2 regions of the Arthrobacter sp. JCM 19049 genome follow, and region 1 is predicted to be linked to the other one. Evidence: riboswitches for the same ligand, from Rfam matches in the RefSeq annotation. Region 1 holds a riboswitch; the other holds the start of a gene.
The links. Region 1 has a riboswitch for thiamine pyrophosphate ahead of JCM19049_RS06175 (ECF transporter S component). Riboswitches for the same ligand answer to the same signal wherever they lie in the genome.

Region 1 (3,385 bases):
CTCGGGCAATCAGGGCCGATCCTGGGGGCCAGGCTCGCCCGGCAGATGGAGGCGAAGTTCCTGCCCTGGGGGATGCGCTACTCCACCGGGGCCCTGGTCGCCGCCGGGGTGGCGTTGACCGTGTTCGCCGGACCGCTCTTTGCCTTCTGTCAGCGGGTGGCCGCCGAGCTGCTGAGCCGGGCCCCTACATCACCGCGGTTCTGCCGCCAGGCTAAAGGGGAAGGACACATGTCAAAACGTATTGACGAGCCACGCGACCAGCGCATCGCCGACGCGCTGGATGAGGCCTCGGGCCAGCGCAACCGCGCCACACTGCGCCAGGAGTGGCCGCTGCTGCTGTTCATGACCCTGGTCTGGGGCGCGCTGTGGCAGGACTTCACCCCCGGAACCTAATCGTGGGGGCGCTGCTGTCCCTGCTGCTGGTCGCCCTGTTCCCGCTGCCCCGGTGCGTCTGTCGGGGCGCATCAACCGTGGTACTGCTTCCTGCTGCTGGGCTGGTTTATCATGCAGGTGGTGGCGGCCAGCCTGGAGGTTTCCTACCTGGCGCTTTTCCGGCGCCAGAAGACCCGCAGCTCCATCATCGCGGTGCGCCTGCACACCGACTCGGACCTGATCGTCACCACGGTCGGGCACGTGCTGACCCTGATCCCCGGATCGTTCGTGGTGGAGGTGGACCGGCGCAGCTCCACCCTGTACCTGCATTACCTCAACGCCTCCAACGCCATCAAGGTCGCCCGCTCCCGGGCGAAGATCCATGAAATCGAACGGCGGGTGATCATGGCCATCGGCAGCCACGACGAGTACGAGTACGTCAAGCAGGTGCGCAAGGACATCGCCCAGCGCGCCCGCCAGAAGGCCAAGGAGGCAAAGCGTTGAGCTACATCATCGTGGGAATCAGCGGAGTGCTGCTCTCGGTGGGTGCGGTGGCCTGCCTGATCCGGGTCGCCCGCGGACCTCCATCCTGGACCGGGTGCTGGCCCTGGATGTGATGCTGCTGATCATCTCCGCCGCCCTGTGCCTGGAAATGTACCTGAACCGGCACACCAACCACATCCTGTTCGTGGTGATCGCCTGCGCCATCGGCTTCATCAGCTCGGTCACAGTCTCCCGGTTCGTTTCCGACCAGAGGAATGCGTGATGGATCAGTTCCTGGAAATTGTGGCCGCCGGCTGCATGATCGTCGGCTCGCTGATGTCGTTGATCGCCGGCATAGGCCTGTTGACCTTCCCCGACCTGCTCACCCGGATGCATGCTGCCACCAAGCCGCAGGTGCTTGGCTTCCTGCTGCTGTTCATCGGGTTGGCCATCCACCTGCGCTCCTGGCAGGTGGTGCCGGTGCTCGCCCTGGCTTGGGGCGTGCAGCTGCTGACCGCACCGGTCTCCGCGCACATGATTGGCCGTTCCGGATACCGCACCAAGCACGTGAAGCGCGAAACGCTGTACAGCGACGAACTGCGCACCGTGGTGGAGAACGCCAGCCGCCAGAACAAGGACTAGCGCCACTGCCGGCACCGCGAACAAGGGCCCCGGAGCACCGCATCACGGTGCTTCGAGGCACTGCCTGCCCACGCGCAAACGCCGGGGAACTACTTGTTCAGCTTGGCCAACGCCTTGCGGGTGCCGCGGTCGGTGAGGACCTGGATGATCGCGGCCACCACGGAGGAGAAGACGGCGAACGCCAGGGCTTGGCGCATCGAGGCTTCGGCTTCGGCTTCCTGGCCGTGGCGCGGGGCGTCATTGCCGGTGAATCCCTTCCACAGGCGGTCCACCAGCTTGCTGCCGACAAACCCGGCTCCCAGGGAAATGCCGGTGGCGAGCAGCTTCATCATTGGTTTCATTCTTCGCGCTCCTGTTCGCATGGGGACTTCTCTTTCTATCGAAAGCATATCCTGAGCTATGGTGGCATCGCAGACATGGCATCGGGTGATCCACGGATCGCCGCGGCAATCTGCTGACAAGAAACGACAGGGGAGCGTCATACCGTCCCCGAGGCTCACCGCGCAGCAAACGCCGGTGGCCGGGACCGGTGGAAGACGCTGAGAGTGCGATAGATCGCAGACCCTCGAACCTGCTCCGGCTAGTACCGGCGAAGGAAGTCGAGAATCTCAGATGTGCGGCAGGGACAGCTCCCTGCGCATCCGCATGTGCTCCCCTCCTGAACCAGGAGGATGGAAGAAAATGGCAACAACCAAGCGAACCGGCGGCACCTCATGGAAGGTCGCGGACATCGTGATCGCCTCGGTCATCGCCGTGGCTTCGGGCGTGGTGTTCTGGGCGTGGAGCGCCAGTTACGGTTTCGTGACGCTGGCCTTCGCCGCGTTCCCGCCGGCCAGCGCGCTGCTCTCGGGCATGTGGCTGTTCCCCGCGGTCCTCGGGGCGCTGATCATTCGCAAGCCCGGTGCGGCACTGTACTGCGAACTGCTGGCCGCCATCATCGAGGCCCTGCTGGGCACCCACTGGGACTGACGGTGCTGGTCTCCGGGCTGCTGCAGGGGCTGGGTGCCGAGCTGGTGTTCGCGCTCTTGCGCTACCGGGTGTGGAACCTGTCCGCCGCCATGCTGGCCGGTTTCTGCTCCGGCTTCCTCAGCGCCCTCAACGGTGCTACATCACCGCCCACTTCGTGCACTACACCGCCGGGATGAAGCTGTTCCATGTGGCGGCGATGAGCGTCTCCGGGTTGCTGATCGCCGGGATCTGCTCGTTTTTCCTCACCCGCATGCTGGCCAACACCGGTGCCTTGGCCTCCCTGCCCAGCCGCCGGGCCCACCGGGAACCGGTGTTCACCCGCTCCCGCTAGGCGGCGCCTGACGGCGGGAGCAAGAGCAATATGACGTCCGCCCTAAACCGGTCGCCGGTCCGGGTTCTGCCCGACCGGCATCCTGGGGTATGGTGGCAACGCAGACATAAACCGACAGGGGAGCGTCATACCAGCGCTGCGTGCCGCTAGGTGCGTCACGGCAGGTGTAAGGGTAAAAGACGCTGAGAGTGCGATAGATCGCAGACCCTCGAACCTGCCCCGGCTAGTACCGGCGAAGGAAGTCGAGAATCTCAGGTATGCCCCCGGGGACGCGCCCCGGTTCGCATACATGCTCCCCTCCTGATTCAGGAGGATATTTAAGTGACAACAACACCGTTGCGGGCCAGCAGCTCGTGGAAGGTCGCCGACATCGTCGTCGCCTCGGTGATCGCCGTGGCTTCGGGCGTGGTGTTCTGGGGATGGAACGCCGGTTACGGCTTCATTTCCCTGGCCTTTGTGGCCTTCCCGCCGGCCAGCGCCTTCGTGGCCGGGATGTGGCTCTTTCCGGCAGTGCTCGGGGCCTGATCATCCGCAAGCCAGGCGCCGCTCTGTACTGTGAACTGCTGGCCGCGGTGATCTCCGCGCTGC
Region 2 (3,385 bases), on a different contig from region 1:
GAAACCCGCGCCACAGTTTGACTATCAAGCAGATCTTTCACGTTCACCGCGTGATCGTGGTCGGCCTCGGTGCAGAGCCGCAACGAGGGCGTGCGGATCATTCGCCGCTGGGTGGCCCCACCCGCGAGGCTCCCACGATTCGTCCGACCAGCGTGCATACGGCCAGCACGAAGAGCAGGTATGCCCCAGTAAGCAGGCCGTAGGCCAACTCACGATGCTGAACGTTGAGAGCAAAGATGAAGACCGCGGCACCGCACACCAAAAGCGCAACCCCCAGAAGCCGCATCTTCATCTCTGCATCACGCATCCCTTGTTCCGTAGACCACGCTGTCCCGTGAAAAACCAATGACTGTAATTACAATAATTGCACAAATAGTTGTCCGAAGGAATCCTCCGAAAGGACTAGATGTGCTTGCTCACCTACCGCAGTGGGATGAAGCGGCGCCTCGGGGAGCAGGGTAAACCTAGGAAAAACCGGTTCACCGCCGTGAGCCGGGGGTGTGCGCGGTTAGAGGCAGCTGCGCAGGATCTTCTCAATGGCCGCCTGTTCGGCCTTTGTCATCCACGCGTCATATTTCGCCTTCACCTGCGTCTGACGGGAAACGTAGCTGCACCGGAAGGAGCGGTTGGGTGGCAGCCACGTTGCCGCGTCCTTGTCGCCCTTGGATGCATTGGTCGGGCCATCCACAGCCATCAGGTTCAGCGGGTCGTTGGCAAAGTTCAGGCGCGTTTCGGCGTCCCACTGCTGGGCGCTTCTGCCAGGCATCCGAAAGCGCCACCACATGGTCGATCTGCACTGCGCTGCTGGTTCCCTGCCCGCGCACAAAGGAGATGCTCTTGCCGGTGTAGGGGTCATCAAGTACGCCGCTGAGCACCACGCATTCAATGCGTCCCTCCCGGTATTCCACGTCCTTCAGGTCCCGGGCGAGAATGTCATTGCGCGCGTCGCACCCGTTGCGGTCGGGGTCCTTCCAGCCCTTGCCGAATTCCTCGCGCGAGTACCCGGTCTTCGGGGCGCGGCCCTTGACGTCGATTTCCTCAAGCAACGCCAGCGATTCTGCAAACTCAAGGCTTTGCTCTTCGGTGATGGGGCCGCCGGTGGAGGGGGCTTGTGACTGCGTTTGCCCTGGAGCGGCGTCGGAGTTGAAATCGCTGAGCGTCCCGGCCGAGCATGAGGTCAGTGACAGTGAGCCAAGCAAGAGGGCCAGGGTGGTGAAGCGACGCGGGCTGCGCATGCGGTAGAAGGTTCCCTTCGATGCAGTGGGCGCACCAAAAATAAGGTGCTGCCTGTGGTGTACAGCCAGCACCTTATCGCTTCGGGGCGACACTATCGCCCGAACCGCCGGGGCACCTTCATGTGGTGTCCGTGACGCAGACCGCGCTAGTTGGTCGCGGTTCCCGGATCCTCGTCCTGTCCCGGACGGGTGTGCGATGCCCCGCCCTCATCACGCCACTTCTTCAGCTGCTCGGGTGACACTTCGCCGGTGTCGATGTTTTCTGGTGCGTAGGGATCCTTGCCCTTGTCATTTACCGTGTCCATATCCTCACCGTAGGCCGGTTCCGGCAAAGCGACAAGGAGTCCGGTCCCGTCCGTTTTCGTAACGGCAACGGCGCGGCCTCGGCATTGTCCGGGCCAAAAAGTCTCCAAGTCGGTGCCTGGTCGCTGGATGTGGTAGGAATGGGGTTAGTGACACGGGGTGCCGCCGCAGCGGCTGAGAAAACACCCGTCGAACCTGCACCAGTTAGTACTGGCGAAGGGAATGTCCTGGATTCCACGATGCCCCGCACCTTTGAGTGGCTGCGGCGTATCCACCGGGTTCCGTTCGCCTTGACCCACATTCAAGGAGTTCGAACACCATGAACACACAAACCACCACCGTCGAAACCAGCAACAGTGCTCTGCCCCTGGCAGAGCAGCAGGTGTTGGTCACCGGCGCCGCGCGCGGGCTGGGCGCGGCCATCAGCACCGCCTTCCTGGACGCCGGAGCGAACGTGGTCCTCAACTACCACTCCTCGGGGCAGGCCGCCACCGATCTGGCTGCCCGCTACCCCGATCAGGCCCTGGCCGTACAGGCTGATGTGCGTGAAGCCGGGCAGCTGAAGGACTTGGTCCGCCAGGCCGAAGAGCACTTTGGCAAGCCGCTGACCACGCTGGTCAACAATGCGCTGGTCGACTTCTCCTTCAACGGGGACGCCCGACCCAAGGCTGGCGAACTCAGCGCGGCCGATTTGAGCAAGCAGTTCACCGGGTCGGTGCTGGCCCCGGTCGCCGCAATCCAGGCCGTGCTGCCGAACATGCGCAAAGCCGGCTTTGGACGGATCATCAATATCGGCACGAACCTCTTCCAGCATCCGGTGGTCCCGTACCACGACTACACGGCTACCAAGGCGGCACTGCTGTCGCTGACCCGCACCTTCGCCGATGACCTGGGACCCGAGGGGATCACCGTGAACATGGTATCGGGCGGACTGCTGCGCACGACCGACGCCTCCGCGGCCACCCCGGAAGAGGTCTTTGACTTCATCGCCTCCGGCACACCGCTGCGCAAGGTCACCAGCCCGGCCGAACTGGCGGACGCCGTCCTGTTCTTCGCCTCCCCCTGGGCCCGCGGCGTGACCGGACAGAACCTGATCGTGGATGGGGGACTGGTCAAGGGATGAGCCCCAAGCAATTGAAACTCAACCTGTTCATCTACGGTGCAGGCCACCACCAGGCTGCCTGGCGGGACCCGGACTCCGCTGCCGAACGCCTGGGCGACACCGTACTACACGCAGCTGGCGCAGACCGCAGAGCGCGGGCTGCTGGACGCGGTGTTCCTGGCCGACGGCCAATCCATCTCCCCGCAGGCCGCAAAGGCCGGACCCACCTGGTTCTACGAGCCGCTGACCCTGCTCTCGGCGTTGAGCCAGCACACCGAGCACATTGGCTTGGTGTGTACTGTCTCCTCCAGCTTCTACTCCCCATTCCATGCCGCCAGAATGCTGGCCAGCCTGGACCACCTCTCCGGCGGGCGGGCCGGGGTCAACGTGGTCACCAGCATGTGGGATGCCGAGGCGCAGAACCATTCGATGCCCGGGCTGGGGGACCATGACACCCGATATGCGCGAGCCGATGAATTCATTCAGGTGGTGCGCCGACTGTGGGATTCCTTCCCGGCCCAGGCCATACAGGCCAGCGGGATGGGGACTTCGCCAACCTGGAACTTCTGCAGCCCATCGAACACGTGGGGAGCACTTCACGGTGCGTGGCCCCTGAACGTTCCCGGCGGCCCGCAGCGGGCCCCGGTGTTGTTCCAGGCCGGCTCCTCCCCGCAGTCGGGAGCTGGCCGCGAAATATGCCGAGGCCGTGTACGCGGTGGCCGCCGACCGGCAGATGGCCCTGGAG

Region 2: another riboswitch for thiamine pyrophosphate. It lies ahead of JCM19049_RS04680 (3-oxoacyl-ACP reductase); the one in region 1 lies ahead of JCM19049_RS06175 (ECF transporter S component).

The regions. Positions count from the first base shown of each region.
Region 1 covers NZ_BAXF01000085.1:3,258-6,642, forward strand. The annotation lists gene JCM19049_RS06150 (Na+/H+ antiporter subunit D) at 1-118, shown strand, start outside; gene JCM19049_RS18955 (hypothetical protein) at 46-393, shown strand; partial or broken gene JCM19049_RS18960 (Na+/H+ antiporter subunit E) at 475-876, shown strand; gene JCM19049_RS18965 (monovalent cation/H+ antiporter complex subunit F) at 971-1,138, shown strand; gene mnhG (monovalent cation/H(+) antiporter subunit G) at 1,138-1,497, shown strand; gene JCM19049_RS06170 (DUF4235 domain-containing protein) at 1,587-1,838, opposite strand; TPP riboswitch at 1,957-2,112, shown strand; partial or broken gene JCM19049_RS06175 (ECF transporter S component) at 2,179-2,642, shown strand; gene JCM19049_RS22330 (hypothetical protein) at 2,621-2,797, shown strand; TPP riboswitch at 2,904-3,055, shown strand; partial or broken gene JCM19049_RS23210 (ECF transporter S component) at 3,206-3,385, shown strand, end outside.
Region 2 covers NZ_BAXF01000056.1:910-4,294, reverse strand. The annotation lists gene JCM19049_RS04695 (hypothetical protein) at 98-307, opposite strand; gene JCM19049_RS22230 (HNH endonuclease family protein) at 509-766, opposite strand; gene JCM19049_RS22225 (hypothetical protein) at 783-1,115, shown strand; gene JCM19049_RS04685 (hypothetical protein) at 1,382-1,540, opposite strand; TPP riboswitch at 1,684-1,778, shown strand; gene JCM19049_RS04680 (3-oxoacyl-ACP reductase) at 1,858-2,661, shown strand; partial or broken gene JCM19049_RS22220 (LLM class flavin-dependent oxidoreductase) at 2,698-3,153, shown strand; gene JCM19049_RS22215 (LLM class flavin-dependent oxidoreductase) at 3,347-3,385, shown strand, end outside.